One region of the Mesorhizobium sp. CNPSo 4671 genome, then DNA from elsewhere that is predicted to be linked to it. Evidence: riboswitches for the same ligand, from Rfam matches in the RefSeq annotation. Region 1 holds a riboswitch; each other region holds the start of a gene.
The links. A riboswitch is a leader RNA that binds a small molecule or an ion and turns the genes downstream of it on or off. The one in region 1 is predicted to bind cobalamin.
Positions count from the first base shown of each region.

Region 1 (2,912 bases):
ACGCTGTCGATCCAGAGGTCGACGGACATGGGATGGCGCAGGTCGCGCAGAGCGGCCAGTCGCATCGAGGGCAACCGGCCGGCGTCGGCCTTCCACGCGGCCGCCAGGCCGGCGAGGTCGCTGTCGGTGAAGGACAAGGCCACGATATCCGCCGGCGTCTGCCGCAGATCGACCGGCTCGGCGAGATCGTCGAGCGAGGCGGAGGTCGTGGTGAGGATATGCATCGCGGCCCGTGTCTGAAATCAGCCGGCGAGTATACGCTCGATCGCCGGGCGGTTCAGCCCCTTCAGGCCGATGACGACGAGGCGCGAGCGGCGGTCGTCCTCGGCGGTCCAGGCGCGGTCATAGTAATGATTGACGCGCGGGCCGACGGCCTGCAGCAGGAGCCGCATCGGCTTGCCGCCGACCTCGACGAAGCCTTTCACGCGCAGCACGTTTTCCTGTTCGGCGGCGGTGGCGACGCGCTTGGCCAGTTCGTCCGGATTGGCGATCGAGGCAATGTCGACGATGAAGGTGTCGAAGTCGTCATGCTCATGGTCGAAAGCGCCGTCATGATGCGATTTGCGGTTCTCGATGTCGTCCTCGACCGCGAGACCAAGTCCGAGCAGCACCGAGGGATCGACCTTGCCATGCGACGTCGGCACGATTTTTACTGCGCGGGCGGAATGTTCATTGATGATGGCGTTGGCTCGGGCCGAACCAGCGGCGTCCATCAGGTCGCTTTTCGACAGGATGATCAAATCGGCGCAGGCGATCTGGTCCTCGAATACTTCTTCGACCGGGTCGTCATGGTCGAGGCTGTCGTCAGCAGTCCTCTGCGCCTGCAGCGCGTCCATATCGTTGGCGACACGACCTTCGGCCAGTGCCGGGCCATCGACCACGGCGATGACGCCGTCGACGGTCACGCGGCTCTTCACCGTCGGCCACTGGAAGGCCTGAACCAGCGGTTTGGGCAGAGCGAGGCCCGAGGTTTCGATCAGGATATGGTCGACCTTGGGGTTGAGCGACAGGATCTGGTCGAGCGCCGGCACGAAATCGTCGGCGACGGTGCAGCAGATGCAGCCATTGGCCAGTTCGACGATGTTTTCCTCGGGGCAGGTGTCGATGCCGCAACCCTTGAGGATCTCGCCGTCGATGCCGATGTCGCCAAACTCGTTGACGATGATCGCGATACGCTTGCCGCCGGCGTTTTCCAGGAGATGGCGGACCAGCGTCGTCTTGCCGGCGCCGAGAAAGCCGGTGACGACGGTGCAGGGAACGCGGGAGACGGAAGCGGTCATGGTTAGTCCTTCAGCATGTCGAGGGGTGGAATGCGGGCCACGAGGCCGCGCTTGAGGGAATCGGGCCGGCCGCGCCAGGGGATGAGGCCGTCCGTTGACGTGGCGAAGAGCTTTGCGCCAGTGACGAGGTCGGCGCCGCTGGCCGCAGTCAGGTCGCCGAACACATAGCTCCAGCAGCCGTCGCGCAGGATCGCCGCGCTCAGCCGGCGCTTGCAGTTGCCAAGGCACTCGACCGTGCGCACTCGGATATGGTCGTCAGACGCTGCATGGCGCGTGTCCTCGGCCAACAGTTCGCCGGCGCGGGGATGGGCGTCGGAGCCGGTTTCGTCGCGACAGGAGGCGCAAACGATGACCGTGATGCCGGCCAAGGCTTCGCTGTCGGCGGACGAGATATCCGCTGTGCCAGCCGAAAAACTGCTGTTCTGGTCCAAAAAGCCGGGCTCCTTGCCCGGAAACCCGCCGGGCGATCGGATTCTTCTGTCGCAGACGGCAGGTCTCCTGGCTCGCGGGTCATCGCCTTGGGTGCCGCCTTCCCGGGAAACTCCCAGTGGCTTTCGGCCTTGGCTCTTCGCTTACAGTTGCGGGGACAGCCGCGGATTTGAGATTTTCATCCCGCACCGCATTCCCTCTTAGCCCCTGCCGTTGCGGGCAAAGGACCGTCTGGACCGGATTTAGGCTTTTGCAGGCAGCGGTGTCAACGCGGGCTTACGACACGGCGATGTCGGCCAACGCCGGGCCCAGATCGCCGGCCGGTGTCACCTCCATGCGTTCAAGGCCGAGCCAGCCCTGCATCTGCTTCAGTTCCTCAAAGAGCTGCGCAGCGGTTTCAGGCGGTGCGTTGGGCTCAGGGTAGGCGGCATGGATGCGCAGGACGCTGGCTGGCCGGTCTGCCTTGAGGTCGACGCGCGCGACGATCCGGTCGCCGAACAGGAAGGGCAGGACGTAGTAGCCGTATTGGCGCTTTTCGGCCGGCGTGTAGATCTCGATGCGGTAGTGGAAATCGAACAGCCGCTCCGAGCGCGAGCGCTCGAAGACAACCGGGTCGAACGGTGCGAGCAAGGCGCGCGCCTCGATTTTTCGGGGCAAGCGGGCGTCCTTATGAAGGTAGGCCGGCTTGTCCCAGCCTTCGACGCGCACCGGCACGAGCTCGCCCAACTCGACCAGTTCCTCCAACCGGCCCTTCATGTCGGCCGGCGACAGTCGAAAGTAGTCGCGCAAATCGCCTGATGTCGCGATGCCATGGGCGCGGGCGGAGATGCTTAGCAATTCGCGATGCGCGTCCTCCGGGGCAGGCACCGGCAGATCGAGGATCGCCTGCGGCAGGACGCGCTCGGGCAAATCATAGAAGCGCTCGAAGCCGCGGCGGTGCGCCGTGGTGATGCGCCCGGCCCAGAACAGCCATTCGAAGGCATGTTTGGCATGGCTCCAGCCCCACCAGCCGCCCGAACCCTTCTGGCCTTCGAGCGCGGAGGCGGCGATCGGGCCGCGCTCGGCGACCGCGCGGTAGATCTCTTCTATATAGGCGGCGTGTTCGCGGCCCCATTTGGCCAGGCCCAGATACATCTCGTCGCCTTGCTCGGCGCGCTGCATGCGCCAGCGCATCAGCGGGTAGGTCTCGACCGGCAGGAAGGA
Region 1 covers NZ_JBWLUW010000003.1:465,980-468,891, forward strand. Annotated here, with positions in the region: gene cobN (cobaltochelatase subunit CobN) at 1-224, opposite strand, end outside; gene cobW (cobalamin biosynthesis protein CobW) at 243-1,280, opposite strand; gene AC04SF_RS10430 (DUF1636 family protein) at 1,283-1,711, opposite strand; cobalamin riboswitch at 1,752-1,956, opposite strand; gene AC04SF_RS10435 (winged helix-turn-helix domain-containing protein) at 1,986-2,912, opposite strand, start outside.

Region 2 (2,912 bases), on a different contig from region 1:
GTCGGCCATATCTCCACCGATCCCGATGGACCGATGTCCTTCGCCTTGTGGGGCGGCGTGGTCGGCTTCGGCGTCGTCTCGATCGCCGTCTACTGGATCCGGGAATACATTCTCTATGTCGTCAAGGCCGGCCATATCGCCGTCATGGTCCATCTGATCGACGGCCGGGATGTCCCCGACGGCCAGAACCAGATCGCCTATGCCAGGCAGGTCGTGACGGAGCGTTTCGCCGAGGCCAACATCCTTTTCGTCGTCGACCAACTGGTCAAGGGCGCCATCCGCGCCATCACCGGCCTGCTCGGCGGCATCGCCGCCTTCTTGCCCATTCCGGGGCTGAGCGGCCTCGTCTCGTTCATCAACACGGTGATTCGCCTGTCGCTCACCTATGTCGACGAGATCATCCTCGGCTACAACATCCGCATCAATTCGTCCTCGCCCTTCGAGACGGCGCGGCAAGGCGTCGTGCTCTACGCCCAGAACGGCAAGACCATGGTCAAGAACGCCGTCTGGCTGGCGGTCATCATGTGGGGCGTGTCCTTCATCATTTTCCTGCTGATGCTGGCCCCGGCCGCCGCCATTCTGTTCATCATGCCGGGACAACTGGCTGGTTGGGCGTTCGTGCTCGCCATCGTCTTCGCCTGGGCCTTCAAGGCGGCCTTCATCGAGCCATTTGCCATTGCTTGCCTGATGCAGGTCTATTTCAAGACCATCGCCGGCCAGGTGCCCGATCCGGCCTGGGATGCCCGGCTGGCCGAGGCGTCGTCGAAGTTCAGGGAGTTGAAGGACAAGGCGCTGGCCTCGTTCGGCGGCTCGCGCTGGGGCACGGCAGGCGCAACACGCTGATCGGCGGGCGCGCAGGCGACTGCGTTGAGGTGCGCCACAGCTGACTTGAGCGGTACCTCGCCTTGCCCGCAGAAAGTCTCGCTCATGATCAATTCGGGCAGCGGCAGCCGCCGGCCCCAGCCATGCGTTTCGAGGTCCGGTTTGGGCGCGAACTCGGAAACCCGGCCGACGCAGAGATAAGCGATCGGCGTCACGTGCTCGGGAATGGATAGCAGGCTCTTCAACGCTTGCGGCTCGATGATGCTGACCCAGCCGACGCCGACGCCTTCGGCGCGCGCCGCCAGCCAGAAATTCTGCACCGCGCAGACGGTGCTGTAGAGATCCATTTCCGGATTGTGCCAACGGCCCAGCGGCGAACCCTGCGAGCGCTGGCGGTCGCAGGTGATGCAGATGTTGAGGGCGCTTTCGCAGATGCCTTCGAGCTTGAGCTTGCGGTAGAGCGCCTGCCGTTCCTCTTCGATTTCAGGCAGTTCCAGTTCGCGCGCGGCCAGGAACAGTTCACGCACATCAGCCCGTCGCGCGGCGTCGCGGATGACGATGAAATTCCAGGGCTGCATGAAGCCGACCGATGGCGCGTGATGGGCGGCAAGCAGAAGCCGCGCCAGCACCTCGTCATCGAGCGCGTCGGGCAGGAAATGGCTGCGCACGTCGCGCCGCGTGAACATGGCACGGTAGACCGCGTCACGCGCCATCTGGTCAAATCCGTCGCCCATAGGAGCGGTCATGTGTTCCGGCATCGCTTGTCCCCTTGCGATTGCTATTGATGCCAGCCGCCTGACCATGCGGATGACGATGCCTGCCAGGCCGGTCTTCTGGCTTGGGATCAACCCGCGTCCGGTGCCTTCCCGTCATCGACAGTGGCATTTACCGGCGCGGTCCCCCTCACAGCGTTGGGCACGCCACGGAGTTCAACCGTGTTCCCGATTCTCCCGCTTGCGGCGGGCACCAGGCAGTGGCTGCGACCTTACGCCGAAGCCTCGGCGGCGCCAATCCCCGCGGCGACGCCAATGGACGCAGGCGTGATTTTCCCCAGTCATCAAGCGGCAACGCATGGTCATCGCGTTGCCGGGGCACTAGATAGGGAGCATGGCCACTCGTCTCTATACCCATCCGATCTTCCTCGAACACATCACGCCGCCCGGCCATCCCGAGCGGCCGGACCGTTTACGCGCCATAGAACGGGTGCTGGATGACGAGGCCTTCGCAGGGCTTGATCGCGTCAAGGCGCCGGAGGGTGATGAAGCGACCATCCTGTACGCCCATCCCGCCGATTTCGTCGCCCGCGTTCGTGCCGCCATTCCCGAGGAAGGCCTTGCCCGCATCGATGCCGACACCACCGCCAGCCCGAAGAGCTGGCAAGCGGTGATCACCGCGATCGGCGCCGCCAACGCCGCTGTCGACGACGTCTTCGCCGGCCGTGCCGACAATGTCTTCGTCGCCGCAAGGCCGCCCGGCCATCATGCCGAGAAGACCACCGCGATGGGCTTCTGTTTCTTCAACACGGCGGCGATTGCGGCGCGCTATGCGCAGAAGAAGCATGGCGCCGAGCGCGTTGCTGTCGTCGACTGGGACGTGCATCACGGCAACGGCACGCAGGATATTTTCTGGGACGATCCCTCGGTGCTCTATTGCTCGACGCACCAGATGCCGCTCTATCCCGGCACCGGCGCGAAGAACGAGACCGGCGCCGGCAACATCGTCAACGCGCCCTTGGCGCCACAGACCGGCGGCGAGGTGTTTCGCGATGCCTTCCTGTCGCGCGTGCTGCCGGCGCTCGACAATTTCGCGCCCGATCTGATCATCATTTCGGCCGGCTTCGACGCGCACCACCGCGACCCGCTGGCCGAGATCAACCTGACCGAAGACGATTTCGACTGGGCGACTGGCCAGCTGATGCAGCGCGCGGCCCGCCACAGCGGCAACAGGCTCGTCAGCCTGCTCGAGGGCGGCTACGATCTGCAGGGACTGGCATTTTCGGTCGCCGCCCATGTCGGGCGACTGATGAAAGGATGAGTGATGGCTGCTGAGACCAACGAAGACGTCAAGGCGATGAGCTTCGAACAGGCACT
Region 2 covers NZ_JBWLUW010000001.1:690,366-693,277, forward strand. Annotated here, with positions in the region: gene AC04SF_RS03100 (hypothetical protein) at 1-843, shown strand, start outside; partial or broken gene bluB (5,6-dimethylbenzimidazole synthase) at 951-1,625, opposite strand; cobalamin riboswitch at 1,629-1,808, opposite strand; gene AC04SF_RS03110 (histone deacetylase family protein) at 1,930-2,856, shown strand; gene AC04SF_RS03115 (exodeoxyribonuclease VII small subunit) at 2,860-2,912, shown strand, end outside.
Region 2: linked by a shared signal. The riboswitch ahead of bluB (5,6-dimethylbenzimidazole synthase) and the one ahead of AC04SF_RS10430 (DUF1636 family protein) in region 1 are both predicted to bind cobalamin.

Region 3 (2,912 bases), on a different contig from region 1:
GCCGCCCGACAGCGAGCCGATGCTGCGGGCAAGCAGCGGCAACAGGCCGGTCCGGCGCAGCGCGTCGACGACGATATCGCGTTCCTCGCTCCTGCGTCTCAGGCCCGCATGCGGGACGCGGCCAAGCTCGACATAGTCGATCACCGCCAGGCGCGGATCGGGCTGGTCGGTCTGGCCGACGACAGCGATGTGCAGGGCCCGCTCGGCGGTCGAGATCCTGTCCAGGCGGCGCCCACCGAGCTTCACCTCGCCCGCATTTGGCCTGAGCATGCCAGAGAGCATGCGCAGCAGCGTGGTCTTGCCGGCACCATTGGGGCCGATGATGGCGAGACGATCGCCAGAGGCCACCGACAGGCTGACCGCATGGACCAGATCGCGGCCATTCGCCATCGCGCAGAGGTCGCGGGCTTCGAGAAGCGGCATTGTCATCGGCTGTCGCCCGCAATCTTGACCGGTCCGGGAATGCGGGCCAGAGTCTTGCCGGCCAGTCGCGGCGGACGTTGTCCGGAATTGCACCAGCCGTCGGCGAGCGACGCGTAAAGCCTGGCAAATCGCACGAGATCGCCGGCGTCGGCCTCAGCGTCGATGGAGCCGAAAAGATAGGAAGCCTTGCCTGGTGCCTGGAAGGCCACCGTCAGCGGTCGCGCGCAGCCCGCCATGCATTCGACGCCTTCGATCGTGAAGCAATCCGCCAAGGCCGACTCATGGTAGGCCGCGAGCCGGGAGCGCAAATCGGCGCACAGGCTCTCGCCCGACCTGATGCCGGTCGGGATGTCACGGCAAAGCGTGCACACGATGATGCGATGATCGATGGCGCCGTCCAACTTTCCGTCACTTTCCAAAACTGGCAACGGAAGGATGTTGGCGAGCCGGCCGACAAGACCGACGTCCACGTTTCCTCCCGGCACACCCCGTCCGGTCAACTCAGTGATGGCAGGTCTCCTGGCTCGCGGGTCGTTGCGCAATCCTGCCTTCCCAGCCTTGCCGGCCAGTGGCGTGTCGGATCTTGCTCACCGCTTACAGTTGCGGGGGCAGCCACGGCCTCGACCTTTGAGGGTCTCACCGTGTTCCCTTTTCACCCCTTGCCTTTCGGCGCGGGGACCATCAGCCGAGCATCGTAGATTTGCCCCCGGCGCATCGCAACGATTCTTTTCGACCAAGCCTGTCACCATCGCGGCACCAGCAGCCTTGGCCTCATCAGAGAAGACACATGTGATATTTCCATTCGTAATGTCATAACATAACGTTAGAATGATATCCTCTGCCGCTGTCAATCCCCTTGTCGTGAGAGCCATGTCGGCTTGTCGGCAAGGTTGCGACCGCGCAAGGCGGAGTTCAGTCAAACCAGCCCGGCTGGAGGCAACCGAAAATATCCGAAATTGACCATCGAAGCGCTTGCGCAAGCGCTTCGATTAGATTAATTCAATCTCCGTGACGAATTTGGCGACGGAAGAACCACGCCACCAACTTCGCCTTCGGAGGGTCAGCAACAGTCACTGTCGACACGCGTCGCGCTCGCGCTTCGCGGCGGCTTGCTGCTGCCTGTCATTGTCAGATCGAACCGGGAGGAAAACGATGAACATCAAACAGAATGCACTGTCCCGCCGCACTTTCATGAAGGCTTCCGCTGCACTCGGCGCGACCGCAGTGGCGGCGGCGTCAGGGGTCAAGGTGGCGCGGGCCGCGCCCGCCGAAATCAGGTATTTCTACCGGGCGCCATGGCCGTCCTCGGAGGTCTACGCCAATTGGCTGATCGACGAATGGAACAAGAAGAATGGCGACCGGGTCCATGTCACCGGAGCCAGCGTCGACGGCGAGACCTACAAGACCAAGCAGACGATCGAGCTGTCATCGAGCAATCCGCCTGATCTTTTCTATTCCTGGGAAGGCGGCCGCGGCAAGGAGATCGTCGACAACGGTTTCTCCGCCGATCTGACGCCCTATTACGAGAAGTATGGCTGGGACAAGAAGCTGAACCCGGCCGGCGTGGCGCTGTCGGTCTACAATGGCAAGAAGCATTTCGTGCCGACGGAGATGAGCGCGTCGGTGGTCTGGTACCGCAAGGACATCTACGAACAGCTCGGCCTCAAGGTTCCGACCACATGGGATGAGCTGATGGCCAATGCACAGAAGGGCAAGGAAGCCGGCCTTGCCGCCTTCATGCTGGCCAACCAGAAGAAGTGGCCCTCACAATTCATGTGGTCCGCGATCCTGGTCAACAAGCACGGGCTGGACGTCTATGACGGGCTGATCAACGGCACGATACCGTGGACCGACCCGCGCGCCGTCGACGTGACCGCCATGATGCAGAAGCTGGCCCAGGACGGCATGTTCGAGCCGTCGTTCAACTCGATCGATCTCGGGCCTGCCATGGTGCCGTGGACTCAGGGCAAGGGCCTGCATTGGTATCAGGGCTCGTTCAATCTCGGCCGCTTCCGCGGCGACCAGCCGCAATGCTGCGTCGTGCCGATGGACTTCTTCCCGATGCCGGCTTTCCCGGACAAGAAGCCGATCATGTCGGTCTTCGCCGAGGACACCATCATGATCCATGCGAACAGCCCCAACAAGGATGCGGCGGCGGAGTTCCTCGACTGGATGGTCTCCGACGCAGCTATGAGCAAGAAGCTCGAGCTCGACAAGCCTTTCCCGTCGAACGTCAATTCCGACCTGTCGCGGCTGAGCGAAATGGAGCAGCGCCTTGGCAAGGCGATGGCCGAGTCCGGCTCCTTCACCTTCATGCATGTCGACCATGCCACACCGCCGGCGATTTCCGACAAGTTCCTCGACGGCGTACAGGGTGTTCTGGCCGGCGCCATGTCACCTGAGGACGCGATGAAGCTGACCGAGGACGAGGCCGCGCGCGTCAAGAAGTCGTAACGCGAACGGACCGGGAGAGGTGCAAGGCGCCTCTC
Region 3 covers NZ_JBWLUW010000014.1:11,586-14,497, reverse strand. Annotated here, with positions in the region: gene AC04SF_RS30175 (ABC transporter ATP-binding protein) at 1-429, opposite strand, end outside; gene AC04SF_RS30170 (DUF1636 family protein) at 426-824, opposite strand; cobalamin riboswitch at 916-1,122, opposite strand; gene AC04SF_RS30165 (ABC transporter substrate-binding protein) at 1,576-2,877, shown strand.
Region 3: linked by a shared signal. The riboswitch ahead of AC04SF_RS30170 (DUF1636 family protein) and the one ahead of AC04SF_RS10430 (DUF1636 family protein) in region 1 are both predicted to bind cobalamin.

Region 4 (2,912 bases), on a different contig from region 1:
AAGCCTTCGCGAAACGCCGCCTCGTCGATCTGGATTATCTTTGCGCCAGATCTTTCCAGGTCCGTCACTTCATCGCGAATGGCGAGCGCGATCTGGCGGCAGACCTCGGAGCGGGGAATGTCGTCGCGGACAAAAGACCAGTTAAGAATGGTCACAGGGCCTGTGAGCATTCCCTTGACTGGCTTTTGCGTAAGCGACTGGGAGAATTCCCACCAGCGCACCGTCATCGGATTGGGGCGCGATACGTCGCCGAAGATAATCGGGGGGCGCACGTAGCGCGAGCCATAGCTTTGCACCCAGCCATTCTGGGTAAAGGCGAAGCCGGACAGCTGCTCGCCGAAATGCTGTACCATGTCGTTTCGTTCGAACTCGCCGTGCACCAGCACGTCCAGCCCGATCTCCTCCTGCCAGCGAATGGCAGTCTTGGTCTCGTTCTGCAGGAAGCTGTCGTAGTCGAGATAGCTGAGTTCGCCCTTCCTGTGGGCGGAGCGGGCCTTGCGCACCCGAGTCGTCTGCGGGAATGATCCTATGGTGGTGGTTGGGAACGGGGGCAGGCTTAGCGTGCGGGCCTGGACCGTGGAACGCACGAGGAAAGGGTTCTTTCGTTGCTTCATGCTGTCGTCAATGCCGGCGATCCGACCTTCAACAAGCGGATCATGGACCTTTGCGGACGCTGCGCGAGCAGCGGCAGCCTCGGCGGAAGCTGTCAACTCGTCTGCCACTGAATCCCTGCCTTCGAACAGCGCCCTCGCCAGCACCACCAGTTCGTCGGTCTTCTGCGCGGCGAAGGCGAGCCACGACCTGATGGTGGCATCGAGTGCCGTCTCCATCCGAAGGTCCATGGGCACATGCAGCATCGAGCACGACGGCGCAATTTCGACGCGGTCCAAGGGCCAGCCGGCGACGATCGGCTTGATGCGGTCGAGAATGGCAGGCAGGTTCGCGCGCCAGACGTTGCGGCCATCGATCAAGCCAAGCGACAGCACCAGATCCTTAGGCGCGAGCCGACCAATCGTCTCCAACTGTTCGGGAGCGCGCGAAAGATCGAGATGCAGTCCGGCTGCGGGCAGCGAAATCGCCGTGTCGAGATTGTCACCCAGCGCACCGAAATAGGTAGCCAGCATGATCTTCAGTTCGGGCGCGGCATTTGACAGCTGCCCATAGGCAAATTCAAAGGCCGCTTGTTCGTTCGGGTTTAGATCCAGCACAAGCGCCGGCTCGTCGATCTGCACCCAATCGGCTCCCGAAAGTTTCAACCTCCGCAGGAGCTGCTCGTAGACGGGCAGAAGCCGCGGCAGCAGCGCGATGGGATTGAAACCCTCGGCAGGTGACTTCGCCAATTTGAGGAAGGTGACAGGTCCAAGGATGACTGGGCGTGTATGAATGCCGAGGGCTTTAGCCTCGAGGAAGTGATCAACCGGTTTCGTCGACGAGAGGGCAAACGTCTGATCATCGTCGAGTTCCGGCACGATGTAGTGATAGTTGGTGTCGAACCATTTGGTCATTTCCATCGCGGTCAGGGCAGGGCCAGCCGCACGCTCCTGATCAGAGTGCCCGCAGCTCCCCGTCTGGTCTTGGTCGCCGCGCGCCATGGCGAAGTAGATGTCGAGCGGGAGCTCGCCGCCACTCCAGGCGTATCGGGACGGCACCGCGCCGACCATTTCTGCAGTGTCGAGCACATGGTCGTAGAGCGAGAAGTCGTTCGACGGAATTTTCGACACACCGCGATCGCGCTGCTCTTCCCAGTTGGCGGCACGCAGCGCTTTCGCCGTTGTGAGAAGGTCGGTAGCGGAAGATTTTCCGGACCAGTAGCTTTCAAGCGCGAATTTCAGTTCTCGTCGGCGACCGAACCGCGGCACACCGAGCGTTGCCACAGGAATTTGCTGAGAGACAGTCATGCCATACCCCGATGGTTGGGGCGTGGGGACAAGAAGGCGCCTCGTAGGCCGGCACGAACGCCGGGCTGCTGCGGCCACCGAGACACCCCGCCCGTGGACAAAGTTCGTCGTGGCAGGTCTCCTGGCTCGCGGGGTCATAGCTTCTCCCCGTCTTCCCGAGGCTGTCGCCTCAGTGACATGAGTGGGGTTGGCTCACCGCTAACAGTTGCGGGGGCAGCGCCGGCCTCGCACCGGCTTCCCTCTTAGCTCCATGCGGCAGTGCCGTACGGAGAACCACGGCATGCAGACAATCACAGCAGGGAACTGTGTGTCAATACCGCATAAAGAAATGTTTATGTCATTATGTGACATTTTGGTGTTGCGCATAGGTTGCACCGAGAGCGAGTAACTGCGACCGCGCTGATCAACCGGCAATCAGGCCACGCATTGAACCGCCCGAAGCCCAGTAGACATCGAGAACTCCGGCCGGCTTGCTGTTCGAGCCCACCGCGGCCTGCCAAGTCGGCGGCGTCAATCCGATCGCCTACATGCCGGCGATCATCAATGGCCTCAGCGCCGAATCGAGGGCCCCACATCCCTGACTTCTTGAAATCCAAAGGCCAAGACACATGACGCGTCGGCAAGGTGCCTATGTCTCTTCTCAGGTCAGACGTTTTTGCCCGCATTTGGCAGATCCGGCTCTGACACGTTGCACTCATACACACGGGATCGGTTGCGGGTATTCTGCCCGCTCGAAGCGTAAAAGCGCCAAAAGGCAAAGCTTGCTCGACGCCAAAACCAAGAGATGCCGTTTCGCTTTCGCGGGTTTACCTAGAAATCTTTGACACGGACCCCACCATTTCTGGTGCGCCTGTCGTATTTCCATTGTGTGTTGCACGGTAGAGTGACTGCGTTTCGCCGCGAGCGCGGCAGAACCGCAGACGGTACGCGATCGGCCGGAGGAAATAAGGCGGCGCAGACCGTCACGCTTTTCAAACGAGACATTCTCCAGGAGGGGATCGTCATCATCTATCC
Region 4 covers NZ_JBWLUW010000027.1:8,142-11,053, forward strand. Annotated here, with positions in the region: gene metE (5-methyltetrahydropteroyltriglutamate--homocysteine S-methyltransferase) at 1-1,874, opposite strand, end outside; cobalamin riboswitch at 1,993-2,191, opposite strand.
Region 4: linked by a shared signal. The riboswitch ahead of metE (5-methyltetrahydropteroyltriglutamate--homocysteine S-methyltransferase) and the one ahead of AC04SF_RS10430 (DUF1636 family protein) in region 1 are both predicted to bind cobalamin.